One region of the Cohnella suwonensis genome, then DNA from elsewhere that is predicted to be linked to it. Evidence: riboswitches for the same ligand, from Rfam matches in the RefSeq annotation. Region 1 holds a riboswitch; each other region holds the start of a gene.
What was found. A riboswitch is a leader RNA that binds a small molecule or an ion and turns the genes downstream of it on or off. The one in region 1 is predicted to bind cyclic di-AMP.
Positions count from the first base shown of each region.

Region 2: it holds a riboswitch for cyclic di-AMP, as region 1 does, so the genes downstream of both, ACFPPD_RS12540 (TrkH family potassium uptake protein) here and ACFPPD_RS11205 (hypothetical protein) in region 1, are expected to answer to the same signal.
Region 3: it holds a riboswitch for cyclic di-AMP, as region 1 does, so the genes downstream of both, ACFPPD_RS01645 (C40 family peptidase) here and ACFPPD_RS11205 (hypothetical protein) in region 1, are expected to answer to the same signal.

Region 1 is NZ_JBHSMH010000030.1:49,482-59,539, forward strand. Features, by position in the region: gene ACFPPD_RS11175 (DEAD/DEAH box helicase family protein) at 1-705, shown strand, start outside; gene ACFPPD_RS11180 (FecCD family ABC transporter permease) at 1,056-2,036, opposite strand; gene ACFPPD_RS11185 (FecCD family ABC transporter permease) at 2,033-3,073, opposite strand; gene ACFPPD_RS11190 (ABC transporter substrate-binding protein) at 3,077-4,075, opposite strand; gene ACFPPD_RS11195 (AraC family transcriptional regulator) at 4,181-4,984, opposite strand; gene ACFPPD_RS11200 (peptidylprolyl isomerase) at 5,090-5,767, opposite strand; cyclic di-AMP (ydaO/yuaA leader) riboswitch at 6,171-6,367, shown strand; cyclic di-AMP (ydaO/yuaA leader) riboswitch at 6,611-6,778, shown strand; gene ACFPPD_RS11205 (hypothetical protein) at 6,892-7,308, shown strand; gene ACFPPD_RS11210 (potassium-transporting ATPase subunit F) at 7,428-7,505, shown strand; gene kdpA (potassium-transporting ATPase subunit KdpA) at 7,519-9,198, shown strand; gene kdpB (potassium-transporting ATPase subunit KdpB) at 9,216-10,058, shown strand, end outside.
Region 2 is NZ_JBHSMH010000038.1:47,746-57,803, reverse strand. Features, by position in the region: gene ACFPPD_RS12575 (sulfate ABC transporter substrate-binding protein) at 1-708, shown strand, start outside; gene cysT (sulfate ABC transporter permease subunit CysT) at 743-1,588, shown strand; gene cysW (sulfate ABC transporter permease subunit CysW) at 1,593-2,465, shown strand; gene ACFPPD_RS12560 (YezD family protein) at 2,504-2,695, shown strand; gene ACFPPD_RS12555 (YqzM family protein) at 2,837-2,983, opposite strand; gene uvrC (excinuclease ABC subunit UvrC) at 3,173-5,164, shown strand; gene ACFPPD_RS12545 (CPBP family intramembrane glutamic endopeptidase) at 5,219-6,937, opposite strand; cyclic di-AMP (ydaO/yuaA leader) riboswitch at 7,201-7,385, shown strand; gene ACFPPD_RS12540 (TrkH family potassium uptake protein) at 7,586-8,902, shown strand; gene ACFPPD_RS12535 (potassium channel family protein) at 8,916-9,578, shown strand; gene ACFPPD_RS12530 (cation:proton antiporter) at 9,592-10,058, shown strand, end outside.
Region 3 is NZ_JBHSMH010000004.1:101,346-111,403, forward strand. Features, by position in the region: gene ACFPPD_RS01630 (pullulanase) at 1-3,478, opposite strand, end outside; gene ACFPPD_RS01635 (M1 family metallopeptidase) at 3,954-5,957, shown strand; gene ACFPPD_RS01640 (hypothetical protein) at 5,973-6,791, shown strand; cyclic di-AMP (ydaO/yuaA leader) riboswitch at 7,001-7,143, shown strand; gene ACFPPD_RS01645 (C40 family peptidase) at 7,149-7,670, shown strand; gene ACFPPD_RS01650 (MFS transporter) at 7,768-9,060, opposite strand; gene ACFPPD_RS01655 (DUF58 domain-containing protein) at 9,057-10,058, opposite strand, start outside.

The DNA.
Region 1 (10,058 bases):
CTGATGAAGCGCGCGACGATTCCGCAGATCAAAGAGAAGCTGCCGCTCATTCACGCGATCCCGACGGAGGAGTTCTGGGAGCAACCCGATGTGCTCAGCTTCGAGCGAGTTAGGGTAGAGTTGCGCGGGTTGATGAAGTTTATCGTCGATGATAGCAGCCGAAATAATCCGATCTATACGAATCTGATCGATGAAGTGCTGCTCGTACAGGAAGGCAAAGAGATGCCTCAGGCGTACGACTTCGAGGATTACAAGCTGAAGGTCAACCGGTATATCGAGCGCAACCGCGACCACCTGGCGATTTATAAACTGCGCAATAACATTCCGCTCGCGGCTGGAGATTACGACAGCTTGGAACGTATTTTCACGGGGGAGCTCGGCACGGCCGAGGACTACCGCAGGGAGTACAAAGATACGCCGTTCGGCTTGCTCGTGCGCAAGATCGCCAAGCTGGACATCGAGGCGGCGAACGCGGCGTTCTCGGCTTTCATCAATGATCAGTCGCTTTCGCAAGCGCAGATCGTGTTCGTGAAGAAGGTGATCGACTACGTCGCGCAGAACGGGTATATCGACAACGTGTCCGAGCTGATGAGGCCGCCGTTCGACAAGCCGCTGAGCTTCATCAAGCTGTTCGACGGGGCGAAGCAGAAGCAGTTGGTCGGCGTCGTGAACCAGATCAAGGAGAATGCGGTCAAGGTGTTGTAAAAGATGTATTGCGACAGGCAGCGTGTCTCCGACGCCGCATGAAGAAGCCGTTCCCGGATGGGACGGCTTCTTTGGGTTTCATTGGAGAGTAACTTATGCATGCCACCGACAACTAAATGGAAAAAATCCCGCTAAATTCAAAGAACATGCCATTGCTGAAATCTAAGGGGAAAACATACGCTTATTTCGGCCAGAATGGCCATAACTCGCTTACGGAGTGCCAATTAAAGGTACTATTTCCCACTAAAAAGCTTGATTCACCGAATCTCGGCATATTAGATGTATTTTATCCACTTAGATTTCAGTGCGAAGGTGAGCGTTCGCCCGGCTCACCGGTCGAGCTCGCCTGTCTAAGACCGGCGCAATCGTTCTTTTCTCAGCAAATAAATAAAATACGGAGCGCCGAGGACGGCGGTCATGATGCCGACGGGAATTTCCCGCGGCACGATGAGGACGCGGCCGAGGCAATCGCCGAGCAGCATCAGATCGGCACCGATCAGCGCGGCGAGCGGAATGAGCCATTGGTATCGGTTGCCCACGATGCTGCGGGCGATGTGCGGGGCGATCAGGCCGACGAAGCCGATCGCGCCGACGGCGGATACGGATATGCCGGCGAGTCCGACGGCGAGCAATAGCAGCCAGAAGCGCTGCCGGACGACGTTCAGGCCGAGCGAGGCGCTCGCGTCGTCTCCGAGCTGCATGACGTTCAGCTTGGAGTAGCTGATCCAAGCGACGGGAAGCAACGCGGCGATCCACGGCAGGAGGGAGAAGAAATCGCTCCAATTCCGGCTCCACATGCTGCCCGCCATCCACAGCAGCGCCATACTGATATCGCTTGGATGCTTCACGATCAAATATTGCGTGCCCGCCTGGAAAATCGCGCCGATGGCGACGCCGACGAGCGCGAGCGAGGCGGGGGTCAGCGTGAGCTTCCGGCTCAGCAAGAGAAGCAGGCCGAAGGCGACGAACGCACCCGCGAAGGCGGCGACGGGAAGCGCGAAGCTCGGCGACTTCGGGAACAGGAAGAGGACGGTCGCGGCCGTGAAGCCCGCTCCCTTCGTGATGCCGATAACGTCGGGACTTGCAAGCGGATTCCGTAGCAAGCCTTGAAGAATGACGCCGGCGACGGCCAAGCCGAAGCCGGCCAGTATGCCGACGAGCGCCCGGGGCATTCGCACCTCGTATACGATGTAGAACGATCGGTTCGGCTCCCGCATCAGCGTGGACCAAATATCGCCGAATGAGACGTGGACGGCGCCCACCCGCACGGAGGCGACGGCGAGCGCGACCATCAGCAGCGACGCGACGGCGATCGATATGCCTTTTTTCATCGGGAACCCCCTCCTTGCTTGCGGGCCAGGTAGATGAAGAATGGCGCCCCGATGGCGGCCGTCACGATGCCGACGGGAGATTCGTACGGGAACGCGACGAACCGGCCGGCGAAGTCGGCGAACAGGAGCAGCGTCCCTCCGAGCAGCGCCGTTAGCGGTGCGAGGACGGCGAGGTTATGATGTCCGGCCAGCGCGCGCGCGATATGAGGGACGATCAAGCAGACGAAGCCGATCGGTCCGCACAGCGCGACGGCCGATCCCGCCAGCACGATGACGAGCAGTAAGGCGACGGAGCGGATTGCCGCGATTTTCCCGCCGAGCCCGGCGGCCATTTCGTCGTCGACGAGCAGAAGCCGGAAGGACGGGTGCATGAAGGCGAACAGGACCATGCCGGCCGCGAAGAAGGGCAGCAGCGTGCGGACGTCCGGCCATGCGGCGTGGCTGAGCGAGCCGACGAGCCAGAACATCATGCTGTCCGTGGATTCCTGATTCAGGATGATAAGTCCTTCCGTCAGCGACGAGAGCAGGAAATGAATCGTGATGCCGGCCAGCGCCAGCCGAACGTAAGCGTTCGCGCCGGTACCGGCGAGCGACCAGACGAGCAGGGCGCCTCCCGCGGCTCCGGCGAAAGCGAATAAAACGGAGTCCAGCGGCGAGAAACGGGCGACGGTCACGAGTCCGAACACGACGGCCAAAGCCGCTCCGGCGTTGATGCCGAATACGTGCGGGGAGGCAAGCGGGTTCTTGGTCGCCAATTGGGCGAGCAATCCGGCCAGCGCCAGCTGCATGCCGACCATGCAAGCCGTCAAGGCGCGCGGCAGCCTCAGCGTCTGCACGTACAAGTGCTGCTTCTCGTGTCCCCGGTAGGCGAGCGCGTGGAACAGTTCGGTCCAGGAAATCCGGGCGGCCCCCCACTTCAAGTTGCATATGAAGCCGATCAACAGCAAAGCGACCGTAACGGAAAAAAGGAAGAGCAGATACCGAAACCGGCTCTGCTTCTCCTTGTAACCCGCGCTAACCGTAAACGTTGAAGCCATCGATTATTGGCCCAACGACTTCACGATATCCTCGACCATCTTCTCGGAGCCGATCAATCCGCGGGCAAGCGACCAATCGCGTCTCTCCACCATGAACACTTTGTCGTTCGCCACGGCGTCGATTTTACCCCATAGCGCGTTTTTCTTCCATTCGTCCGCAACCGTCAATTCCTCCGTTGGCATAAGGAACAAGGCGCCGGGATTCGTCTCCGCCAATTGCTCGAGCGTCAGCTGAGGATAGGAAGCTTCATCTTTGACCGGGTCGTTGAAGCCGAGCATCTCCAGGAAGGAGCCGGTGTAAGCGTGGTCCGAGTGGGCGAAGAAGCCTTTCGGGCTGACGACCGCCGGCAGAACGTTCAGACCGGTAGCGCTGATCTTTTTCTTCGCTTCGTCGATGATCGTCCGATGCTCGGCCAGCCGCTTCTCGCCTTCGGCTTCCTTGCCGACCGCTTTGGCGATGATCATATAGTTCTGGAGCATTTGGTCGTAATCGGCTTGGAAGTCGTCGAGTACGAGAAGGGGAGCGATGCCCTTCAATTGTTCGATCGCTTCTTTGTGCTTGTTCAAGTCTACGATAATCAGATCCGGCTGCAGCGAGCTGATTAATTCGATGTTCGGCTCGTAACGGGATCCGACGGATTTATAGCTCGTAAGCTTGCTTTTGACAGCGTCCATGAACAGGTCCGGATTGTCGTCGTCCGCGACGCCGACAGGCTGAAGGCCGAGCGTGACGAGCGCGTCCGCGAAGCCGAATTCCATCGTGACGATTCTTTCCGGCGCCTTCGGAAGCGTAACCGTGCCTAGCGCGTCTTCCACCGTGATCTCGCCGCCGCTAGGCGACGCGGATGGCGATTCCGATGCCGTCGTCGGCTGCGCCGAATTCGTTGCCGACGCGGACGCCGAAGGTTTCGTTTCGTCGTTGGACTTGCCGCAAGCGGCGAGCCCGAAAGCCAGCAAACCTATAATCGTAATGAAGAGCGTACGTTTGAGCGATGAATGCATTTCTCTTTCCCCCACTATGCGAATGATTATTATTCTCATTTACAATAGTAGACGCGAAAGCCGCCCAAGACCATATCCAATCTTAAGATTATGCATGTCGTATTATTAGATTTGAGATCGGCTTTGTTGATATGCCGTAGGGGAGAGTCCTTCTTCCTGCTTGAATACTCTGCTGAAATGAAAATAATCGGAGAATCCGGTCCGCTGGGCGACCTCCTTGGCGCTTAGCCGGGTTTGCCGGAGCATGATCGAGGCCTTCTCGATCCGCAGCTTGCGCAAGTAAGCGGTCATCGTCATCCCGGTATGCTTCTTGAAGAGGACGGTATAGTGTCCTTCGCTCATGCCGGCCCGTTCGGCCAGCAGGGGAAGCGTGAGCTTGTTCATGTAGTGCTCGTTGATGTAAGAAAGCGTCTCGTCGATCGCATCCGCCGCGGACGTCCGCTTGTTCCGGAAACGGGATTCGTACAGGAAAATGAAGAGCACTCTCTCGAGCATGGCGCGCATTTTGAACCGTTGGAGAGCCGCCGCATCCTCGGATAGGCCGTCTAAAAGCGGAATCGTGCGCAGCAGCTCGTCCAGCATGTAGCGGATTTTCGCTTCGCTGACCGTACTTAACGGACCATGCAGCATCCATAGGCTGTGGTCGGGCAATACGCGATAGCGGATGATGACGTACTCGGCTTCTTTCGTTTTCGGCACTTCGATGCGGTAGGGGGCGTAGAGGGGGTGGCAGGCGAAGCCTTGCGAGCAGACGATCGGCTCTTGATCGGGGTAGGCAACGGTCACGTGCCCCTGCCGAACGACGAGAAGGGCATGGCCGTTGTCCGGGCAATCGACCGTATGGGATTCTTGGAACGATGCCACGCGCTCGACGAGCGGAATGATGGCAAGCAGCTGCTGGAAGTTCATATTCGCTGAAAGTCCCTTCTTTGGAAAAGAGGGCGATGCCGACGAGGAATGGAGGAAGCTCCGATTCTTCGGCGATATCGCCCCTGAGCGTATATTTTGCGGTCGTTACTTGATGATCTCCGGTTCCGGCGCTTCCGCGCCGCGAGTGTCCACGGTCACTTTCTTCATGACCGGCGGCGTTTTCGGACGGTCGTTCGCGCCCGTAGGCACGTTCACGATCTCGTTTACGACGTCCATGCCTTCGGTTACTTTGCCGAACGCGGCGTACGCGCCGTCGAGGGTAGGAGCGGGAGCGACCATGATGAAAAATTGGGAGCCCGCGCTGTTCGGGTTCTGAGCGCGCGCCATGGAAATGACGCCCTCCGTGTGCTTCAGGTTGTTCTCGAAGCGATTCTGCGTGAATTCGCCGGCGATCGAGTAGCCCGGTCCACCCATGCCCGTGCCTTCGGGGTCGCCGCCTTGGATCATGAAGTTCGGAATGACGCGGTGGAAAATGGTGCCGTCGTAGAAGCCTTTTTTGACGAGCGAGATAAAGTTGTTGACGGTGTTCGGCGCGACTTTCGGATACAGCTCGACTTTGATCGTCTTGCCGCTGTCCATCTCGATCGTTACGATCGGGTTATCGCCGCTAGTGTCTACTCCGTTCATCGGGGAAGCCTCCTGTGTGGCGGCGGCATTGCCGCCTTCGTTGGATTTGTTGTTGCCTCCGCAACCGGTCGCGACGAGCAAAAGCGCGACGAGCGCGAGAAGCGTAAGGGTCAAGCGATAACGCGAAGTGCTCATTACAAGTCCCCCTTGTCCTCTCTATGTCCCTTCGTATCATATCATAGCGGAGAAGGCGGAATCCAGAAATGGGAAGGGGCTAGCGGGGTAATCGCTTGCGACTATGGGATGTGCGCATTTGGGCTATTGCGATATTTTCGAAAACGGAAGAGATAGAGAGCTGGAAGGAGCATTGTAAAGATCGTCGATCTTGTAAGCGGTACAATTGCGTCGCGAGGCGAAAAGCGGCGAAATAGCACATGCTGGTATTCCTTTACAACGGATGGCGGCAGGCGTAATATTCGATTCAGTTATTCGTGAGTGAATAAGATTCTCCTTATTCCATTCCGAATAACCTTCGCAAAGCTTCTCTATCGTCAGAGGACGTCGGAGGCGTGTTTGCTTGGCCAATTGGATATTGTTCCATTCGTAATCGCTGAGTTTCCGTGAATATACGGAAAACGGGGGAACCATCGATGGCGGACGACCGGTGTGAGAGCCGGGAATCCGCCGTCCGGGGTGAATCCCGGCGCCGCCGCACCAAGGATGCGGCCCGCCGGGTAGGGCGACTCTCACCGCCCGAATCCGACAGCTAACCTCGTAAGCGTAGAGCGTGCAACCGGTCTTTCTTTTCGGGATCGGCATGCCGCCATGGAGAGAGGATGATGAACTTGTGACCGTAACGGCCGCAGGGGAATCGCGATTCAAGCGGGCAAGCGCCCAGATGCGCTTAGCTTCTATCGAATCGTCCTCTGCGGTTTTTCTGTTATTCAGTATGGATTCGTTTCACGCTTATCCATTTCCGAATAACCTACGCAAAGCTACTTCGGCGTCATGGGACGCTGAAGGCGTGTTTGCTCGTATGCATACGATTCGCTGAATTCCCGGAATAACCGGGAAGCGGGGGAACCAACGGATTGCGCCGACCGCGCGTCCATGGGGTGAATCCCGGAGCCGTTCGCGGCTTCGGGTAGGGCGACTCTCACGCCCGAATCCGGCAGCTAACCTCGCAAGCGTTCCGAGAGAGGCAACTTATCGTGACGGCACGGTTATATTTCGCCATGCCCGAAGCCGCGAGAAGAGTCCCTCTTCCCGCGGCTTTTTTCGTTGCTTCCTCCGGGTACGAAGACAGGAGGAGTAGAAAGATGGGTGACCGGGATATCGTCTTGGTATCTGCCCCGAACGTAGCCGGCGAGCGATTCATGAAAATGCTGAAGCATAAACGGATCCCTTTCGCGGCCATCGTCAACAACGCGTCCGAATACGAGAGAATCATGGCGCTCGGCGCGGAGCGCGTTATCGTCGTCAATACGACGAAGGAAGACTCCTGGATGATTCCGGAGGTGCCGGTCGGCAAAGTGTATTTGTTCGAGAAAAGCCTGACCCTCTGTTGCAGGTACGCGCAGATCTGCCGCAGCTGGACGTCCAAGCCGATCTACGTCGTTACGGGGAGCCACAATCCGAGGCACGTCTACAAAGGACTGGGCGTCAACTACGTCATTCATAGTAACGCTCGGGACTACGCATTTCTCATTACCGATGACCTGATCGTCAAATCGTAAGGAGGCTATTCCATGCTTGATCTGTATATGGTGTTGCTATTGGCGGGAACCTTTGCGTTGTTCTACGGATTTTTGGCTTGGTGCAGCCGGATCGCCGACGGATCGGGGGGGGATCGCCAATGATCGTCGTATCGATTTTCACGGCAGTCGTCTTTATCTATTTAATATACGCTTTGGTAAATCCGGAGAAGTTCTAGAGGAGGAAGGGCTATGGGCCTGTTGCAAATCGTCATCGTTCTGGCGGTGCTCGCGCTGCTGGTGAAACCGGTCGGGAGTTACGTCTATCACGTATTCTCCAACGAACCTAACCGGCTGGACCGTATTTTCGGACCGTTCGAAAGACTCATCTATTGGCTGATCGGACTGAAGAACAGAAGCGGGATGACGTGGAAAAAATACGCGCTGAGCTTCCTGCTGACGAATATCGTGCTCGTGGCGGTCGGTTACCTGGTCCTGCGATTGCAAAAATACTTGCCGTTCAACCCGAGCGGCATCGACAACATGGAGCAGACGCTTTCTTTTAATACGATCATTAGCTTCATCACGAATACGAACTTGCAGCATTACAGCGGGGAGTCGGGCCTGTCCTACTTCACCCAGATGGCCGTCATTATCATGATGATGTTCACGTCGGCGGCCACGGGTTTCTCGGTGGCGATCGCGTTCGTGCGGGGCATCACGAGCAAGGGCGAGACGATCGGGAACTTCTTCGAGGATTTCGTGAAATCGCACACCCGGATTTTCTTGCCGTCGGCCGTCTTGGTGACGCTGCTGCTCGTGGCGCTTCAAGTGCCCCAGACGCTAGACCCGACGCTGACGGTAACGACGTTAAGCGGGGCCGTGCAAAATATCGCGATCGGTCCGGTCGCGGCGCTTGAATCGATCAAACATCTGGGGACGAACGGCGGAGGTTTCTTCGGCGTCAACTCGGCGCATCCGTTCGAGAACCCGAGCCCGCTGACGAACGTCGTCGAGATTTTGTCCATGTGGACGTTACCTGCCGCCCTTCCTTACGTATACGGCCGCTTCGCGAAGAACCGCAAGCAAGGCTGGGTCGTGTTCGGCGCGATGATGACGTTGTTCCTGGCGTTCCTTGCGCTCATCTACTTCTCTGAGCTGCGCGGCAATCCCGCGATCAACGCGATGGGAATCGATTCCTCGCAAGGCAGCATGGAAGGGAAGGAAGTTCGTTTCGGCATTCCGCAGTCCGCGTTGTTCACCGCAGTCACGACCGCGGCGACGACGGGGACGGTCAACAACATGCACGACACGCTCACTCCTCTCGGCGGCCTCGGCGCGCTAGGCGAGATGATGCTCAACGTCGTGTTCGGCGGCAAGGGCGTCGGGCTGATCAATATGCTGATGTACGCGATGTTGGGCGTCTTCCTATGCGGTCTAATGGTCGGCCGCACGCCGGAATTCCTCGGCCGCAAAATCGAACCGAGGGAAATGAAATTGATCGCGGTGGCGATTCTCGCCCACCCGTTCATCATCCTGGCGCCGACCGCGATCGCGTTCCTGACCGATCTGGGGCAAGGCTCCATTACGAACCCGGGCGCCCACGGCATTACGCAGGTGCTATACGAATATACGTCGTCCGCGGCCAATAACGGCTCCGGCTTCGAAGGCTTGGCCGACAACACGCCGTTCTGGAACATTACGACGGGACTCGTTATGCTGCTCGGCCGATACGTCTCGATGATCGCCATGCTGGCGGTCGCCGGATCGCTCGTCCGCAAGCAATGGGTACCGGAGACGGTCGGCACGTTCCGGACGGATAACAAGCTCTTTTACGGCATTCTGATCGGGACGGTATTGATCATCGGGGCGTTGACCTTCCTGCCGGCCATCGTGCTCGGACCGATCGCGGAACATTTGAAACTAGGCTAATGATGAGGTGAACGTGCATGAACGCCAATCGCAAATCGATGCTGACGGCCGCGATCGTGAATCGCGCGGTCAGGGATAGCTTCATTAAATTAAACCCGAAGAGCATGATGAGAAATCCGGTCATGTTCGTCGTCGAAGTCGGGACGGTCGTCGTGCTGCTGATGACGTTGCTCCCCGGGTATTTCGCGGCGAAAGACGATATCGGATTTAACCTGACTGTCTTTTTCATTCTCCTAGTCACGATCTTGTTCGCGAACTTCGCGGAGGCGCTGGCCGAAGGGCGGGGCAAAGCGCAAGCCGATTCGCTCAAGAACGCCAAGAAGGAGATTCAGGCGAGAAAACGCGTCGGCGCCCAGAGCGTCGTTATCGTGGCTTCGACCGAATTGCGCAAGGGCGACATCGTCGTCGTGGAGCAAGGCGAGATGATTCCGGGAGACGGAGAAGTCATCGAAGGCTTGGCTTCCGTCGACGAATCGGCCATTACGGGCGAATCCGCGCCGGTCATCAAGGAAGCGGGCGGAGACTTCAGCTCCGTTACCGGCGGTACCCGCGTCGTTAGCGATCGGATCGTCGTTCGCATCGCGAGCGATCCGGGGGAGTCGTTCATCGACCGGATGATCTCGCTCGTCGAAGGCGCCAAACGTCAGAAAACGCCGAACGAGCTCGCGCTCAATACGCTTCTCACGAGCTTGACGCTCATATTCCTTATCGTCGTCGTCACGCTGGGACCGATCGCGGGTTACTTGGATATCGAATTGCAAGTGCCCGTGCTGATCGCCTTATTGGTCTGCTTGATCCCGACGACGATCGGCGGGCTGTTGTCCGCGATCGGCATCGCCGGGATGGACCGGGTTACCCAA
Region 2 (10,058 bases), on a different contig from region 1:
TTGCTCAAGACCGACTGGCAGAAGTCGTTCGATAACAACAGTACGCCGTACACGTCGACGATCGTGTTCCTCGTTCGCAAAGGCAATCCGAAAGGGATCAATGACTGGGGCGACCTGATCAAGGACGACATCCAAGTCATTACCCCGAACCCGAAAACGTCCGGCGGAGCCCGTTGGAACTACCTGGCCGCATGGGGATACGCGACGAAGACGCTCGGCTACGACGAGCCGCGGACGCTCGATTTCATGAAGAAGCTGTTCAAGAACGTGCCCGTGCTGGACACGGGGGCTCGCGGATCGACGACGACTTTCGTCGAGAAGGGCATCGGAGACGTGCTGCTCGCGTGGGAGAACGAAGCGTATCTGGCGTTGAAGGAGTTCGGAGACAAATTCGAAATCGTCACGCCTTCGATCAGCGTGCTGGCCGAACCTCCGGTCGCGGTCGTCGACAAGAACGCGGATAAGAGAGGCACGCGCGAAGCGGCCGAAGCCTACTTGAAATACTTGTATTCCGAGAAGGGCCAAGAGATCGCGGCGAAGAACTTCTACCGTCCGCGCCTGCAATCGGTCGCCGATAAATTCAAGAACCAATTCAAGGACTTGAACCTGTTGACCATCGACAACGACTTCGGCGGCTGGAAAACGGCGCAAGAGAAACACTTCGCCGACGACGGAACTTTCGATCAAATCTATACGCCCGGTTCCTGATTAAAGGCGCGGGCCGGGGAGTTCATACGGACACATGACAATCTTCCGCAAGAAAGACCGGGTATTGCCGGGCTTATCGATAACTCTCGGATTTTCCGTCCTCTATCTCAGTTTGATCGTCCTCATTCCTCTGGCCGCGCTCGTGCTCAAGTCGGCGAACCTGTCTCCGGCGGAATGGTGGGATACGGTTTCCGACCCTCGGGTCGTCGCTTCTTATAAGCTGAGTTTGTACGCGTCGTTCTTCGCGGCGCTCGTGAATCTCGTCTTCGGCTTGCTGCTGGCCTGGGTGCTCGTGCGCTACGATTTTCCGGGGAAAAGAATCATCGACGGCTTGATCGACTTGCCGTTCGCCTTGCCGACGGCCGTCGCGGGCATCGCGCTCACGACGATTTACGCGCCGAACGGCTGGGTCGGGTCGCTGCTCGAGCCGATCGGCGTGAAAGTGGCCTATTCGCCGATCGGCATTACGATCGCGTTGATCTTCATCGGCATCCCGTTCGTCGTGCGGACGGTTCAACCGATCCTTCAGGATATGGAATCCGATATGGAGGAAGCGGCCGTCCTGCTCGGTTCGTATCGGGGGAGAACGTTTTTCAAAATCATTTTGCCGGAATTGATTCCGCCGCTATTGACGGGGTTCGCTCTCGCGTTCGCCCGCGGCATCGGGGAATACGGCTCGGTCGTGTTCATATCGGGCAACATGCCGATGAAAACCGAAATCGCGCCGTTATTGATCATCACGAAGCTGGAGCAATACCAATACAGTCAAGCGGCCGCGATCGCCGTCGTCTTGCTGCTCATTTCGTTCGTGTTGCTCCTGTTTATCAACGTGCTGCAGCGCTGGAGCAACCGCCGGTTGCGAAACGTGAAGGGAGGCTAAGCCGATGGCCGGAATCGTAACGAATCCCCGCGCGGGGCAAAGCGGACCGGAACGTCCGCATCTGACGGAATCGCGCGGCGTCCGGATCGCGCTCATCGGCATCGCCCTTCTGTTCCTCGGGCTGATCGTCATTCTGCCGATGGCGGCCGTCATGGCGGAATCGCTTCGCAAAGGCTGGGCCGCGTACGTCGCTGCCTTGTCCGATCCCGAAGCGTTGTCGGCGCTTAAGCTGACGCTGATCACGGCCGCGATCGCCGTGCCGCTGAACACGTTATTCGGCGTATGCGTCGCGTGGGCGGTCGCGAAATTCAAGTTTCGCGGCAAAAACCTGCTCGTCACGCTGATCGACTTGCCGTTCGCGGTATCTCCGGTCGTCAGCGGCTTGATCTACGTGCTCTTGTTCGGCGCGCAGGGCTTCCTCGGCCCTTGGTTGGACGATCATAACATCGACATTATTTTCGCGACGCCGGGCATCGTTCTCGCGACGATGTTCGTCACCTTCCCGTTCGTGGCGCGCGAGCTTATTCCTCTCATGGAAGCGCAGGGCGTGCAGGACGAGGAAGCCGCGGTTAGCCTGGGCGCCCGCGGATGGCGCGTATTCTTCAAGGTTACGTTGCCGAACATCAAGTGGGGCTTGCTCTACGGCATGATTCTTTGCAACGCGAGGGCGATGGGCGAATTCGGCGCCGTATCGGTCGTCTCCGGCCATATTCGGGGCGAAACGAACACGCTGCCCCTTCATATCGAGATTTTGTACAACGAGTACCAATTCAGCGCTTCGTTCGCCGTCTCGTCCTTGCTCATGCTGCTGGCGATCGTCACGCTCGTATTGAAATCTCTATTGGAAAACCGCATGAGCCGGGAACATAAGAAGTAAGATCAATCCATAATCGTACAATTCGGGAGGGTATCGAGATGGCGAAACCGGTGGAAGTGGATGAGCGTTGGCTGAGTCGCATCGCCGAGCAGGTTAACGGTCTGGAGTACGGCGAAGTGAACATCGTCGTGCATGACGGCAGAATCGTGCAGATCGAACGCAAAGAAAGGAAGCGTTACGACGATATCGTCGCGCGGGCCGCCAAGCCAAAGCAGCAGGAAGCGAACTGACGACGGTCGGAGTCGATATGAAACCATTCTTCCGGAAGGAGGGATGGTTTTTTCGAGCGGACGTAGGCGAAGGGAACGCAAAAAGGCCGCCGGGAGCATCGCTCCCCGGCGGCCTTCTCGATTCCCGTAGTAAGGCGGAAATTAGGAAATGTTAAATTTAACGATAACCGCGATCGCGAACACGACGAACATGAAGCCGAACATGCCTCCGAAGCCCATTACCAGGTCCATTAAATCGTCGCGCGGCTCTTCGTTAATGTGCTGACGGGGATCTTTTACGTTTTCCATGGGAAGCCTCCTGACACATTCGATAGCTACAGTATACCCAACATCTCTTTTTGTTGTAAAGAGTTCCCGGAAGGTTACGGTGACAAGTTTGCGACAAAGGGGGCTCGGAAATGAGCGGTAACCTTGAAGCTGTGCTACAATGGGAGGAACGGGTGTTCTGCCCGGCAAGCGTCTGGAGGAGGGGCCGAAATGGACGAACGGCATATTGCACGGGGTCGGGAGCAGGCGATGGAAACCATCCGCCACAAGCTCGCGTTGCTTCCGGATCAACCGGGCTGCTACTTAATGAAAAACGACGAAGGCAAAATCATCTACGTCGGCAAAGCGAAAGTTCTCAAAAACCGCGTACGCTCCTATTTCAACGGAAGCCATGACGGCAAAACGCAAAAGCTAGTCTCGGAAATCCGCGACTTCGAATATATCGTTACCGCCAGCAATACCGAGTGCCTGATTCTGGAGTGCAACTTGATCAAGGAGCATTTTCCGCGTTACAACGTGCTTCTGAAGGACGACAAGTCGTTTCCGTATTTGAAGATCACGAGCGAGAAGCATCCGAAGCTGGAAGTGACAAGGCGGGTCGTGAAGGACAAAGGGAAGTATTTCGGACCTTATCCGAACGCCTTCGCCGCGCAGGAAACGAAGAAGCTTCTCGATAGGTTGTACCCGTTGCGGAAATGCAATACGCTGCCGGACAAAGTTTGTTTGTATTACCATCTCGGGCAATGCGTCGCGCCGTGCGAATATCCGGTCGAACAGTCCCGGTACGACGAGATGATCGGAGAGATCTCGCGGTTCCTGAACGGCGGGCACGGCGAAATCAAGCGCGAGCTGAAGCGTAAAATGGAAGCCGCGGCCGAGTCTCTCGAATTCGAGCGGGCGCGCGAATACCGCGATCAGATCGTGGCGATCGAGGCGCTCATGGAGAAACAGACGATCAACATGTCCGATGCGATGGACCGGGACGTGTTCGGGTACTCCGTCGACAAGGGTTGGATGTGCGTGCAGATTCTGTACATGCGCCACGGCAAAATGAATCAGCGGCATATGTCGATGTTCCCGTACTTCGGCGACGCATACGACGATTTCATCAGTTACGTGACCCAATATTACAGCGATAATCCCGCGTTGCCCCGCGAGGTGCTGCTGCCGTCTCCTCCGGAGGAGGAGGAAGCGGCAGGGGAGAAACCGGACACCGCTTCGGCGGTCTACGTGGCGGAGGCCGTGGCGGAGACGCCGACCTCGTATTCGGCGATGTCGGCGGCCGCGGCAGCGTTGAGCGAGGCGGACGAAGCGCAGGCGGAAGTGTTGCAAGCGGAAGAAGGGGAAGCGGCCGAAGTCGGCGAAACGCTGCGCCGCTGGCTGAAGATCAAAGTCGCTTTGCCGCAGCGGGGCACGAAGCGGCAGCTCGTCTCGATGGCTTGCGATAATTCCCGCGTCGCCCTGGCGGAGAAGTTCCGCCTGATCGAAAGGGACGAATCCCGCACGGTCAAGGCGACCGAAGGGCTCGCGCAATGGGTCGGCATTCCGAGCGCGAACCGGATCGAAGCGTTCGACAACTCGAACATTCAAGGGTCGAACCCCGTGTCGGCGATGGTCGTATTCACGAACGGCAAACCGGACAAGAAGGAATACCGGAAATACAACGTCAAGACGGTGCAAGGTCCGGACGATTACGAGTCGATGAGGGAAGTCGTCAGGCGCCGTTACGAGCGGGTGCTCAAGGAAGGTCTGGAGCTGCCGGACCTGATCGTCGTCGACGGCGGCAAGGGACATATCGCTTCCGTGCTCGACGTGCTTCGTAACGAGCTCGGCTTGGACGTACCGGTGTGCGGCCTGGCGAAGGACGCGAAGCACAGAACGGCGGAACTTCTCGTGGGAGATCCGCCGGAGGCGGTGCCGTTGCCGCGGGACAGCCAGGAGTTTTACTTGCTGCAACGCATCCAGGATGAAGTTCACCGGTTCGCGATCACGTTCCATCGGGAGAAGCGGGCGAAGTCCATGGTCGCTTCCCGTCTCGACGCGGTACCCGGCATCGGGGAGAAGCGACGCAAGCAGCTGCTTAGCCATTTCGGCTCGCTGAAGGCGATCAAAGAAGCGAAGGTCGAAGATTTCAAGGCGGTATCGATCGGGGAGGCGCTCGCGCAGCGCATTCTCGAGACGCTTAACGCGGAGAAACCGTAATTTTAATAAGGGAGTTCCCCGGAGTCGAACGACTTTGGGGAACTCCCTTATTTGTTAGGCTTCTCGCCATTTCGCCGATTTCGAGAACCGCCGATGCGCCCACCAGATGAATGCCCCGACGAGTCCGGGCATCGCGAGACTGAAGACGCCGGCGGCGAAGTCTCCCGGCAAGCCGTCGAACATCATTTGCGCGCCCATGAGGATCGCGTCGAGCGTGACGTGCGCGAAGATGACGGCCATAATGCCGAACCGGAGCATAAACCAGCCGAACAGGAACGACATAAGGACGAGCTCGATAATGCGCGTATAGAACGGGTATATCGCGTAACCGACGTGTCCGAGCGCCCAGAGCAAGCCGGGAGGCACGATCGCGACGAACGTCAGGACGGAAATCGTCCGTCCCGAAGGCTCGCGGCCGGTCAGCTTGCGGGCGATCCCGACGAACCATTTGCGGAACAGCGCGATGCCGAAGAAACGGCTTTGCAACTCTTCCGATATGCCGGCGCACCATGCGAGCAGCGGCAACAACCAAGGGAGGCTCATATTGTACATCGACTGGGTCGCGTCGGAAGACGAGAACGAGCCGACGGTTTTCTCCAGCGCGAGCAAGATGACCGACTGCGTTCCGAGCAGGATGAAGGCGAGGAAATAGCCTGTTCGCATGCTGGACAGCACTTTGTCCCCGTAATCCGCTTCTTGCCATCGCGGCCATAACGCGAGACCCATCGACTTCCACAACCCGTCTCCCCCGACGGCGGAGAAATACGTCATGAGCGCCATCACGAAGTAGGTGATCAGGCTGACGATAATCGTCGCTTGTTCGCCGACGCCCGAGCCGTCTTGCCAGGTGCCGGCCCGGAGTCCGGGAATCATGTTGAACGTGATGCCGGCGTAAAGAACGAAGAAAACCGAAGACAAGAAAATGCCTCTCACGAACGACGTGCGATCGCCGAACGTGCCGGCATAGACGATCGCGAGCACGAACAATAGAATGCTGGGCAACAGAAACCCGAACACGGACAATTGGGTCGACCAATATTGCTGGGTATCCATATACTTCAGGAAATCGGCCGGCAAGTCGACGCCGTAGTTGACGTAGCCGCCCTGCCAGGGCGGGAACGCCGAAGACAAGGGGCTGTATGCGGCGGGTACGCGAACGTCCAAGCTGACGGCCGCTTCTCCGATCGCGGATTTGTTCGACGCGGCGGTGAACCGCACGGATCCGTCTTCGCGCGCGAGACCGTCCGGATTCCAATCGGCGGGGTCTACCCCCCAACGAGCCGCGTATTGCAGCGCTGAAGCGACGGATTCGCTATTGCTCTCGCCGGAAGAAGCGGGGGACGCGCTCTCCCTTTCGGACGCGTGCTCCCAGCCGACGAGAGTCCCTTTTTCCATGTTCAGATACAGGACAAGCCTGCCGGAATAACCGGCGGATTGAAGGGAGACGGCATAGACGTCCGTCGGTGCGCGATCGGACCATTCCTTATCGTAAACGGCGTTCAGCTGATTTTTCGTTAGGTAGCCGACCGCGTCGCCGTCCGAGAGGTGGGTCACTTCCGCGTTCCGCGCGATTCCCGGGGCGAGACCGAATTTGCTCTCCGCCAAGGCGAACGCTTGGGTCTCCGCCTCCGCCCGGGTGAGCACCCCTTCCGTACCCGACGAGAACAATTGGCCGGTATTGGGGAATACTTGGACGAGCAAGAAGAGGAAAAGGCCGGCCGCGGCCGTCCATACCCAGCGGCGATCCAGTCGCGAAAGCTGCGTTCCGTTCATTTGACATCTCTCCTTACGCAATAAAAGCCGAAGTAAACGCATACAGCAAGGCCGCGCGAATCCGCTGCCGTTATTTTCATCCAGTATCTCGCATTTTCGGCGAAAATGAAAGCAAAGCGGACGATAATCGTTGTCTGGGCGTCCTATCGGGCGAATAGCTTTACCATAGTCGTTCAAACGCCTCGGTTTGACTTAAAATTGGTGTTGTCCCCCTCCGATGGAAAGAATATAATTCGGTGGTACGTTTCATAGATGACGATGAAACGAAAGAAGAGCCGAATTTCCGAACGACGGAAAACGGGGGAACCAACCGCTCACGGGTACAAGTTCTATTGTATTCGCGGAGACCGGGGTGAATTCCAAGCGGCGGCGCCGACCGCCGTTGGATAGGGCAGCCTGTTCGTGCCCGAACCCGACAGCTAACCTCGTAGGCCAAGCGCGAACAGGAATCGTGTGCGATTTTCGGGCACTGGGATTCCAGTGCTTTTTTTGTGCGGTCAGAAGGCATAAGATGATCGGATTTACGGGAGAATCGACGCTTTCGGGCAAACTAGAGAATATCTTCCTCGCGTTCCACCATGCGGAAGGTAAAATCATCATCGGTTGATGGAGGGAAAGCCAGTGCTGCGCAAGTTGTTCGAATCTATAATGGCTTCTCCGCCGCGTCTTCTCGTTATTGGGTTCGCCGCGATCATTTTAACGGGTGCCGGCTTGCTGATGCTTCCGTTCGCCCATACGGGCGACGCGCAACCGAGATTCATCGATACGCTGTTTACCGCGACTTCGGCGACGTGCGTGACCGGTCTCGTCGTCGTCGATACGGGGACGTATTGGACGACGGCCGGACAATTGATCATTCTGACGATGATCCAGATCGGCGGACTCGGCTTCATGACGATGGCGACGCTGTTCGCGATCGCGTTGAAGAGGCGAATTTCGCTCAAGGAACGGTTGGTGCTTCAAGAATCGTTTAACCAATCGAGCATAGAAGGCATTATCCGGCTCGTCCGCAAGGTGATTCTCTACGCGCTGTCGATCGAACTCGCCGGGGCAGTCTTGTTCACGATCCGGTTCACGTTCGATATGCCGTTCGGGAAGGCGTTGTACCGGGGCGTGTTCCATGCGGTGTCCTTCTTCAATAACGCCGGCTTCGATGTGATGGGAGATTACCGCAGCTTGGTCGATTACGTCGGCGATCCGTTCGTCAACATCGTGACGATGCTGCTCATCATTCTCGGCGGTCTCGGCTTCGTCGTGCTTGCCGATCTCGTCGACATTCGCAATCCGAAGCGGAAGCTGTCGCTTCATTCGAAAGTCGTCCTGAGCATGAGCGGCATTCTCATTCTGGCGGGCGCGATTCTGATCTTCGTGTTCGAGTATACGAATTCGACAATGGCGCAACTGAATTTCGGGGAGAAAATATTGGCGGCGTTCACGCAGTCCGTTTCCCCGAGAACCGCCGGCGTGAACACGATCGATCTCGGGGCGATGAGGCAAGCAACCCAGTTCTTCATGATCATCCTCATGTTCATCGGCGCGTCTCCGGGATCGACGGGTGGTGGCATCAAGACGACGACGTTCACGGCGCTGATCGGCGCGGTCGTTGCGATGGTGCGCGGCAAGGAAGACGTCGTGTTTTTCAAATACCGGCTTGCCCAAGAAAGGGTGTACAAAGCGCTGACGGTCACGATGTTCGCCTTCGGCCTCGTCATTCTGGCGACGATGATCTTATCGACGACGGAAGATCAACTATTTCTGAAAATTTTGTTCGAGGTCACGTCGGCTTTCGGCACGGTCGGGCTATCGCTCGGGATCACGCCCCAACTGACGCTCGCGGGAAAAATCATCATCATTATCATGATGTTCATCGGCCGGCTCGGACCGCTCACGTTGACTTACGCGCTCGGACCTAGACAAGGACGTCAGCTTTATCGTCACGCGGAAGGCAAAATCATAATCGGATAAGGAAGTTGACGTCATGAAATTGAACCAATTCGTCATTATCGGGCTTGGCCGGTTCGGCTCCAGCCTCGGTCGCGAGCTTATTAATCTGGGGTATGAAGTGCTCGGCGTGGACCGGGACGAAGAAAAAGTGCAGGAGATGTCGAACGTGCTGACGCACGCGATCGTCGCGGATGCCACCGAGGAGGAAGTGTTGAGATCGGTCGGCGCCCGCAACTTCGATTGCGGCGTCGTCGCGATCGGCGACGATATCCAGGCGAGCATTCTCGCGACGATTCTCTTGAAAGACCTCGGGGTCAAGAAGGTCGTCGCGAAGGCGGTATCCGATCTGCACGGCCGCGTGCTGGAGCGGGTCGGCGTCGATCGGATCATCTATCCCGAAAGAGACATGGGCGTGCGCGTCGCTCATCAGCTCGTCTCTCCGAATCTGCTCGATTATATCGAGCTTTCCAAGCAATATACGATCGCCGAGCTTCAGGTGCCGAGCTGTCTATCGGGCAAATCGCTCGACGACGTGAATCCGAGAGGGCGCTTCGGCTGCAGCATCGTCGCGATCAACAAGCCGAAGGGCATCATCATCGCTCCGGTCGCCAAGGACGTCTTGTCGACGGACGACGTCATGGTCGTCATCGGGACGAACGATCAGATCGAACAATTCCAAGAGTCCATCGGGCAATAGGAGAATCCGCTTAATGGAAACCGAAGTCGCGCAAACCGTCCACCATCTGCTATTGTTGTTCCTGCTCGTCTTCGCCGCGGGAATTCTGACGGGAAGGCTCGCGTCATGGATTAAAGTTCCCGACGTCGTGCTGTTCATCGGGGCGGGCATGATCTTGGGGCAAGGCTTGCACTGGATCTCCGAAGAGAGCTCGTCGCTGACGAACCAGCTCGTCCTATCGGCGGGATCCGCGCTGATCTTATTCGACGGCGGAAGGAACATCCGCTGGCACGGCTTAAAGCAAGTGCTCGTCTCCGTCACGCTGCTCAGCACCGTCGGCGTCGTCGTCACTGCCGGCATCGTCGGGCTCGTCGCCCATGAGGCGTTCGGATTGGATTGGATGACTTCGCTCTTGATCGGAGCGGTCATCTCGTCGACCGATCCGGCGACGATCATTCCCGTGTTTCGCCAAGTGACGGTCAAGCTGAGACTGAGGGAAAC
Region 3 (10,058 bases), on a different contig from region 1:
GGATTTCCGGCGCGGATACGAGCGTCACGTTGGCGTTCACCAAGTCTTTGTCCCCGAGCGTGAACGCGTCCGTCGATCTTCTAAGCTTCATCAGGCCGGACGTATAGTCCTTCGTCTCCGTCTGCGCAGGATACGCCGCCTCGTCCGTCGCTTTCGCCCAATCGAAATGATTGATCGCGTCCGAGGAATCGTACGAATCGTTGATGAAGTACCCGAACGATTGATCGTTCGCGTCTTTGAGCTCCACGTACTTCTGCTCCGGCACGCCTGCAGCCTTCCATTGCTTCGTGCGCCCGTATTCTTGACCCGCTTGCAGGAAAGCTGTTCCTTGGGACGTTAGAATGAGCAGATTACCGAGCCGGATCCGCTTCTGGATCTCCAGCTCGTTCGCCGCGACGGAAGGATCCTTCTTGATCGACTGCGCGATGACGTCGTGCAGCGTCAGGTTGTCGTGCGCTTCGATATACGACACGACGTCGCCCGGATCGTCCTGCGCGATGTTGGACGGCTGGGCCTTGATACTGTTGAAAATCGTGCTAATGCTTCGAGCGCCGCCCGTTATGAATCGCGGTTGTCCTTCGGAGCCGTAGCCGGACTTCAATTCGTTGCGCATCTCGTCGGAGAAGACGCCGACGCTGTCCGTGCGGTTCATCCACCCCTGATCCGCGCCCTGGCCTTCCAGCGAAGGATCCGCGATGTTACCGGAGAACGTCTTCCAGCCTTCGCCGATGAACAGCGCGTTCGGATTGATGGCCGCCGCCGCGTCGTACGCGTCCTGCACGGCGTCCGACGTCGCGTCGCCCATCATGTCCCAGCGCATGCCGTCGATCTTGTATTCGTCGAACCAATACTTGACCGAATCGACCATAAGCTTCTCGGCCATCTTGTGATTCGTCGCTAGGTTGTTGCCGAATCCTCCGACGAACGAGCCGTTCGCGTCTTGCCAAGCGTAATAGCCCGGCACGATGTCGTTCAGCAGCTCTTTTTTCGCCATGTGGGTATAGACGACGTCCAGCACGACGCCCATGCCCGCCTTGTGAATCGCGTCGACGAGCTCTTTCGTTTCCTTGATCCGCAGCTCCGGATCCGTCGCGTCCTCCGAGTAGGCGCCGTCCGGCGTAAAATAGTTATGAGGGTCGTAGCCCCAGTTGTATTCGTTATCCTGCGCCGAGTACGCCGACTCCCTCGTGCCCGCCTTCGACTCGTCGCCGAAGTACCAAGCCATAATCGGCAGCAGTTGAATATGGGTGACTCCGAGCGATTTGATATAGTCCAGCTTATCGATGAACGCCTTGTACGAGCCCCATCTCGCGGTCAGGTCTCCGGAGATCGAAGGATCGGACGTAAAGTCCCTCACGTGAGTCTCGTAGATGATCGCGTCCTCGCGTTTCTCGTAACCGTCGATCGAAGCGAAGCCGAACCCGCTCGGGCTCGTGCCGCTCAAGTCGACGATCGCGGCTTTGCCGACGGCATCGTCGTCCGTGCCGGCTTCGCCCTTCGTGTTCACGCGGAACTCGGCCATGGACTTCGCGTAGGGGTCCAGCACCTTCTTGACGACACCGTCGTTCGTCACTTCGTATTGATAGTAATAGCCTTTCAAGTCAGAGACGCCGAGATCGCTCGCGCTAACTTCAGCGGCCCATACGCCTTGTGCGCCCTTCGCCAGAGTCGCTTGACCGAGCGAGTTAATGCCGTCCTTCTCGTAGAAGTTCGCCACGACGGCGCTCGCCGTCGGCGCCCACAGCTTCAGCGTCGCGTCCCCGCCATCGTACGTAGCGCCGAGATCGTTGCCGTCGTACGCGTACATCTCGTCGAGCATTCGCCAGCCCTTTCTCGCGGAGAGCGTCGTTCCGGCGTACGTGACGCTCAACGGCGTCTTCTCCATGTCGAGCGCCGCCGTCAATTCGACGGTCGTGCCGTCCTTGATCGCCGCGGCGTCGACCGTTAACGGATCGCCGTTCTTGTCTTTGACCGCGATCGCGGTTTTCAAGTCGTCCGCGACCAGCCCGGCCGTCGTCGTGAAGCCGAGCAGTACCTTCGTCGGCGCCGAAATCTCCGCGGACACGAGGCCGATCGGCAAGTCTCCGTACGGAGAGATATACACGTTGCTATCGCCCTGCTTCAGCCAGATGTGCTTGTATTTGCTCAGCAGCCCGAAGGAACGGTCCGCCGAGACGTCCTTGTCCCCGGTCGTCCGGTTGACGACGAGGAAATTGATCTTCTTCGCGCCCGGCGCGAGCGCCACGTCGACGTACGAACCTTGCCTGCCGACGGTGTCCGTCGCGAAAGCCGCAGCGCCGGTCGGCCATCCGGAACTTGCCGTTGCCACGTCGCCCCAGGTCCATAAGCCGTAATCGCCCTGCTTGCCGTCATCCCTTATATAGTGGACCCTGATCGTATTATCGGGAGGATCAACGGGCTCGTAAGGATATACGATATCCGAACCGGTTTTCACCCAGATTTCGTTCATCGCGGGCGAAGTCAACATCACGGTTTTATTGTCGCCGTCCTTCGCCTCCGTTGACTTGTCGACGAGAAGGAACCCGACCTTCTTGGCGTCCGCCTTCAGCTGCACGTCCACGAAAGCCCCGTAATCGTCCGTCTGGCCGCTCGGAAACGCGGTCGCGCCGTTCGGCCATCCGGTAGATGCCGCGACGACGTCGTCCCATAGCCATGCCGAATATTTAGAGGCATCCCCGTTATAATGGATACGCAAGAACCCGGCGGGAACGCCGCCGTTCGGATCGGCCGGTACGACGAAATCGGCCGCGACGGCGTTCGTGATCGAGTTATACGAGAACGTCACGTCTAAATCCTGCGGCAGCACGAGGGGCTTGTCGCTCTCCGGATACGCCTGATTTCCTTCCCACGCGCTCCCGAGCAGGATTTTGAACGCGTAACTCCCCTGCGGCACGCTTTTCTTCGCCGCATACACATTATCGTAATCCGGATCGGTCAGCCGGGTTCCCGCCTCCCCCGGATTCCAGTCACTCGAGTCTCCGAGCTCGGACTGCAGGCTGCCGACGACGCGCGGCGCTTTGTCGTCCGCGATCGGCGTATAATACGACGAGTCCGCGATTCGATGGGTCTTATCGTTGTAATAAAACGCCACGGTCGCCGCTTCCGGCAGCGTTAGGACGATATTGCCGCCATCCCCGACCGCTCCCGGCTTCGTATAGCTGCCAACGCCGTAGCTTTCGGTCCAAGCACCATTCAGAGCGACTTTGTACTGATAAGTCCCCGCGGGCAAAGTCCCTGTAAACCGGTATTCCCCGTTCCCCATATCGGTCATTTTCGTCACTTCCGACTTTTCGTCCCAATCGCTGGCGTTGTCCAACTCCGTCTGCAAGTCTCCGACCAACGTCGCGCTGACCGTTGCGGCGACCGCCCCTCTCGGATACAGCTGCACGCACGACAACGCCAGCATGATCGCCATGAACAGCATGAATAACCGCTTGCCTCTTAAAGCGAGATTCATCCATACGCCTCCTTTTTTTGCTTGCCAACAGCGTTTGCGGCCTTCCGCCGCCCCTTCCGGTGTTCGAGCTACGCCGCATCAATGCGCAAACGTTTGCGCATTGATGCGTATAAATATAAACGCCTCCTCATGAAATCCTTCTGTGCAAACAAGTTGCGCAAGTGGCATAATGAAAGCGCTTGCCATTAATCTTTCCCTATGTTATCTCCACGGAAGAAGAACTGTCAATTGCTTTTTTTACCGTATTTACGAGATTATTCGGCATCCACATCATCTTTTCCACCACAACCCACAATTGTGCTATCGTTTGCACAAAAGTTGCGCAACCATTTGTCGTAACTTCCCGTCCACCGCCCCGGGTTCGGCCGCGACTTCCGGGAGAGCTTTTCCCATTTTCCTGACAAGCATCGGAAATATTCCGCGGACAACCCACATATATATCTCGTAGATGCTTGTCAACGGGAGGGTTATCCGTATGCCTAAGCGCCGTTCGCTGCGAATGCTGCTTTTCGTCGCCGCCGCCGCTGTACTTGTGTTATCGTTCCGGTTCGGATTCGCCGACGCTTGGGTGGACCAATATGCCTGGCCGGCTTCCGCGGCGTCCGAGTTGGAGAGGGGCCCTTCTTCGGCCGCGCCCGTAGCCGCCGAGCCCAAAGCGGACCCCGTGCCCGACGCGAAGTCGAAGTCGACGGCCGCCGTGCTCAGCAACCGGGTCGCGGAGTACCATATCTCCGTCAAGCTCGACGAAAGGCTTGGGACGCTTAACGGGGAGCAGACCGTCACTTGGAAAAACCCCGGCCGCAAGTCCGTCGGAGAGCTCAACTTCCATCTCTATCCGAACGCTTTCTCGCCGGGCAGCACGTTCATGAAGGAATCGGGCGGCCAATTGCGCGGAGACAAAATGAAATCGGGCGGCGAGGGCGGCATGACGCTGACCTCGCTGACGACGGACCTAGGCGAAACGCTGCTTCCTCGCCTGCACTACGTTCAGCCGGACGACTCCAATAAGAGCGACCGCACGCTCGTCACCTTCCGATTGCCGGAACCGGTTAAGCCAGGCGCAACCGTCACCCTTCGCATGGCCTACACCGTCAAGCTTCCCGACGTATTCGCCCGCATGGGCAAAGCCGGCGATTTCGTCATGGCGGGCCAATGGTTCCCGAAGGTCGCCGTCTACGAGACGGCAGGCACCCGCGGCAAAACCGGCGAAGGCTGGAACCTGCACCAGTACCACGGCAACTCCGAATTCTATTCGGACTTCGGCATCTACAGCGTCCGCATCGAAGTGCCCGAGACGTACGTCGTCGCGGCCACGGGTTTCCAGACGAAGCCTGCCGTCGTCAACGCCGGAAGGAAGACGCTCCAATTTTACGCCGACGACGTTCACGATTTCGCCTGGTCCGCATCTCCGAACTTCGAATACGTGGAAGACTCCTTCTCTTCCCCGGGCGTTCCCGGCGTTCGCATCAAGCTGTATCTCGATCCGCTGCACAAGGATTTGAAGGACCGCTACATGCACGCCGCCAAGTCCGCCCTCGCGAAGCTCGGCCAGTGGTACGGGGAATATCCGTATTCGACGCTGTCGGTCGTCATTCCGCCGGCGGACGCGAACGGCGCGGCGGGCATGGAATATCCGACGCTCGTCACCGGCGCCTCCGCCCAGGCCGCGAGCTCCGGCTACGATCTCGAACGGACGCTCGTTCACGAGATCGCGCATCAATATTGGTACGGCCTCGTCGCCTCCAACGAGTTCGAGGAAGCCTGGCTCGACGAAGGCTTCACCTCTTATACCGAGGATAAGCTCATGTCCAGCATCTACGGGGTGCTTCCTAACTTGGCGGTGGAATCCAGCTACCTGACCGATCCGCAGCCTCTGAACCAATATTCCTGGCGGTTCAGCTCTTCCGACGGATACGCCGAGAACGTCTACATGCGCGCCAAGCTCGTGCTGTCCGCCCTCGAGCGCCAAGTCGGGGACAAGACGATGAACAAGATCATGCGGACGTATTTTCAGAAATACAAATTCAGGCATCCGTCGTCGGAAGACTTCCAGAAGGTCGTGGAGTCGGTCACCAAAACGAAATGGAACGATTTCTTCCTGTCCTACGTGCAGCATGGGGAGATGGCGGACTACGCGGTCGAATCGATCGAATCGAAAAAAACGAACGAAGGTTTCGAAAGCACCGTGCTGCTGAGAAGGTACGGCGGGAACGCGCAGCAGGTGTCGGTATGGCTCCAGTTCGCCGACGGGCAGTCGCTCCGCAAACAGTGGGACGGCGTCCAGAACCACATCCGGCTCCAGCTCCGCTCCGCGTCGCCGCTGACGTACGCCGCCATCGACCCGGGCAACAAAGTCGTCCTGGACAACCGGAAGTACAACAATTATTTGCTTTCCGAGGTGCCGAAAGAGAAACGTTCCCGCGTAGCGACCGGGATCACGCAATTGCTGGAAGGCCTGTTCGGAACAATGGCGTGGTAAGGAGGCGAGGTCACGATGATACGAGAATTGTTAAAAAAGGGATGGGACATGGCCGTCCGTCATAAGGTTGTAGTGGTTCTCCTGTTCCTGTACCGGCTGTTGTGGGGATTCTTCCTCTACCGGTTCGTCGACTCCGTCGCGACCCCGATTCTTGCCCGCTATCCGGAAACGCACCCGAATTCCGACGCGGCGCGGTTATTCCTCGTCGAAGCCCAATTCCGGCTGCTGAAGACCGACCTCGTCAACGAGTCGCTTTGGCTGCTCGGAGGCCTGCTTCTGCTGCGGATGCTGCTGACGCCGCTGCTGAACGCCGGCGTGTTCTACTCCTTCCACCACGCGACGGAGGAAGCGGGCACGCGCGTGCTGTTCGGGGTTCGCCGGGTTTGGAAACCGGTCACGCTGCTGTACTGGGCGGAGAACGCTTTGCTTCTGTTGCCCGCCGTCTGGTTGGTGCCCTTCGCGAAAGACCGGTTCTACTCGGAGCCCATCATAACCGACTGGCTGAGAGATCTGTCGCCTTATGCGCTGGCATGGCTAGTCACCGGCTTCCTGCTGCATCTGCTGTTTCAGTTCATGCAGTTCGGCGCCGCGTCCGGCGAAGGCATTCTGAACGGGCTCGGGTTGGCGCTTCGCCGGGCATTGCCTTTAATCGGCATCACTCTAGCGTTGCTCGGCATCGGTTTGGCGGTATCCGCCACGGCGTGGGCCGTCTCCACGCTCTGGTCCGGATTTATCGCCGTCGCGCTGCATCAGGCTTTCTACTTCGTCCGTTCCCTCCTGACGTTATGGACGTCCGCGTCCCAATATCAGGTATGGTCCGGAACGGAGCCGTAAGCTTCCTGTCCCCCTTCCGACAATATTCACCAGGGACATTCCCCGGTTTGCGCCTTTTCGCGGGCGTAACCGGGGTTTGACGTTATTATCGGCGGCCATTTCCTAAGCGAAAGGAGGACCGATTTCCTAGTTTTCCGCTGTAGATGAGTGAATTCTCATTTAGTAGATGCAGGAAATTCGTCAGGAAAACCGAATATGTAAGACGAAGAAATCAAAAACTGCCGAGTTCTCGCGAAAGCGGGAAACGGGGGAACCAGTCTTTACGGGTGAATTGGCTTCGCTTCACAGGAGCCATAGGGGAACCTTCTACCGAACCCTCCAGCTAACCTCGTAGGCATTGGAAGGAGTCAACCTGTTTTGCGCAAGCTTTCCGCTATTCTTATCGCTTTATGCTTTGCTTTGGCTTTCCAAGTAGGCAGCGCGTTCGCCGATTCCAAGATGGATGAGACGATCAAGCCCCTTCTCGGCATCGACTACAAGTACGGCGGATCGACCAAAAGCGGCTTTGACTGCTCCGGATTCACGCAGTACGTCTTCAAGCAGCTCGGCATCAATCTCAACCGTGCTTCGAGAGACCAAGCGAAGCAAGGCCAGAAAGTTTCCCGAGACAACTTGCGTCCGGGAGACCTCGTGTTCTTCAACACGAACGGCAAAGGCATCTCGCACGTAGGCATCTATGTCGGCGACGGCAAAATGGTTCATTCCCCTTCTTCGGGCAAGAGCGTTTCGTTCGTCAGCATTTACGACAAATACTACGCTTCGCGTTATGTAACCGCTCGTCGGATCATGGACACGGATACTTACCAAGAGCTCGCAACCGAACCTTCGGATGCGGAAGATGCTGCCGCTGCGGGCGCATCTGACGAAGCCGCGGAATAATCCGGCGGCGATCAAATAAAGGGCAATCCCGTCGTCATCGCAAGATGACTTGTCGGGATTGCCCTTTGTTTTTGAATCTCTTATTCGGTTCAGCGCCTTATTTCGGCTTTCGTTCCCTCAGCCGGCCGACTTCATCGGCCCCGATCGCGTGCGCGCTATATTTCGCTTTCTCGTATAAGCGCAACAGCCGGGGCTTTGCTTCCGCGAACCAAGCCCAATACGTCGCGGCTCTGCCCTTGCCGGAAACCGGAAACGCGAGCCGATGCCTTTCGATCCTCTCCAGCGTCTCCGAGGGCGTGTCGGACGCGCGGAATTCGAATCCGTCCCCGATACCGGCCAGCACCGCTTCCTCGTAAAGCCGCCGGACTTTATCCGCGTCGCCGAGCCGCTCCCAGTCGGCTTTGGCCGTTCGAGTCGGGATTCTAGGCGATTGCGCCCGCTTCTTCGCGAGCGACCTCCGCTCTTCCACGTACGGCAATACATCCTCCGCCCGGCGTTCCCTCCGCAGCATGTCCAGAACGGCTTGCCACCAAGATTGCCAAGTCCGCTTGCGATCGCGCCACCATAACCGGACGAACCAGACCGCTACGATTACGACCCCCGCAAGGACGCCCCAACCGATGACGTCCCAGCCCTTCCATGTCCCCCCGGCGCCGCCTAGCTGCTGGATCATGTTCGCCGCGCCCGAATCGGACGGCGGCTGTATGAACTTCTCGGGATCGATCCGCCGTTCGTTCGGCTTGATCGGGTTCTTCGGCGTCAGCAAGCGCGAGCCGAATTCCGCCGTAAGCGCGACGACCGACACGCTAGCCGCCAGAAACGCGTACACGTACGTACGGTTCGCCCGCTTGACCGCTCCTGTCGCGATGCCTTGAAGCAGCGAGGCTTCTTCCATGAGGTGCCGATTCAGCGCGACGAACCAAGCGATCATCCAGCCGAACGACAGCAGTATGAAGACGAGCTTATAGCCGCTCCAGTCGTCGTTCACGGCGACGAGGGACAGCGCCGAGGCGGCGATACCGAAGCCGAGAGCGCATTGCATATATCCGAAAGCCGCGTATCGGCCCCGCCAGAGCGCGACGCCTCCCCAGACCAAGAGGACGATGTTATCCGGATAAGCGCCCAGGCCTAGCGCGATCAATAGAACGAATACGGCCAACATGATCACTCGTCTCCACGCCGTTGGCAACGTCGCATGAAACAACAGCCCCGCGGAGAAGAGCGTCAACGCGAGACCGAGCAAGCCGATCCTCGTCGGACCGGAGTCCGCGGCGCTTCCGACCATCAGCCAGACCGGCAGCCATAACAATCCTTCCGTCAGGACGCGTAAGATGCCTTTGCCGATCGGAAGGGACTCTCTCTGTGCCATTGACTTTGTCGTGGGGCTCATGATGCGATCCCTCCTTCGACGAACAGCAGAAGCTCGACGCCGTTGCCCTGCTCTCTCAGCTCGCGGACGAGCTGCCTTTCTTGCGAGTCGATGAACGCCGTCACGAGCAAATAATGTTTCCCCCGTTGCCTTTCGCCCAGCAGCTGCTTCAATAGAAAAGATAATCCGAGCCGCGTCTCCGGTTTGAAGCCCGCCATCGCCTCCAGCAGCGCGTCCATATGCGCGGCTCCGCTTCTCTCGGGAGCGCGGAACACCGGGGCGTCGTATCCGTCTACCTCCCCGTTGAATATCAAGCCCGCCTTCCCTCCGCCTCCGATGATGTACTGCGCGGCGGAAGCCGCATAGCTGACCGCTTCCTCGAACGATTCGGCGGTCATGCGGGCGTTGTTCGCGCGATCGAGCAATTCCGCGTTCAGAATGAGCGTCAGATCGTTATCCTGCATGCTTTCCCGCCGATGGACGAGAAGCTGTCCCGTCTTCGCCGTCGCGCTCCAGTTCACCATCCGGAACGAATCTCCCGGCCGGTAAGGCCGAATGCCCGCGACGTACATCGCGTCCTCGCGGATCGGACTGATCATGCTGCGGACGCTTTGCACGTAACGCCTGACTTCCAGAGGAAAGTCGTCGATCCGTTTCAATCTCGGGTAGACGACGATTTCCAAGCTCGCCGGCTGACGCACAGACCGCCCCGGGAATCCGACGATGTCTCCCGACGTCAGCGTATAACTGTCGATCCGGAATTTGCCCCTCGCGGGGCATACGATCTCGTGCTTCCGAACGATCTCCGTATAGCCCGGGATCGTGAACAGGCTCGCGTGATTCTGCAGCCGATCCCCGCTATGGATCGACATGTCCGCCTGCGCGTTCTTGAAGACGAGCTGGGCGGGCAGCTGCGATTCGACGCGGACCCAAGGGAGTGGCAATCTTCTGCCGTTCGCGATCGTCTCCCGCATCCACGTCGATTCGCCCGCGTGCACCCTCGATTGGCTGAACGAACG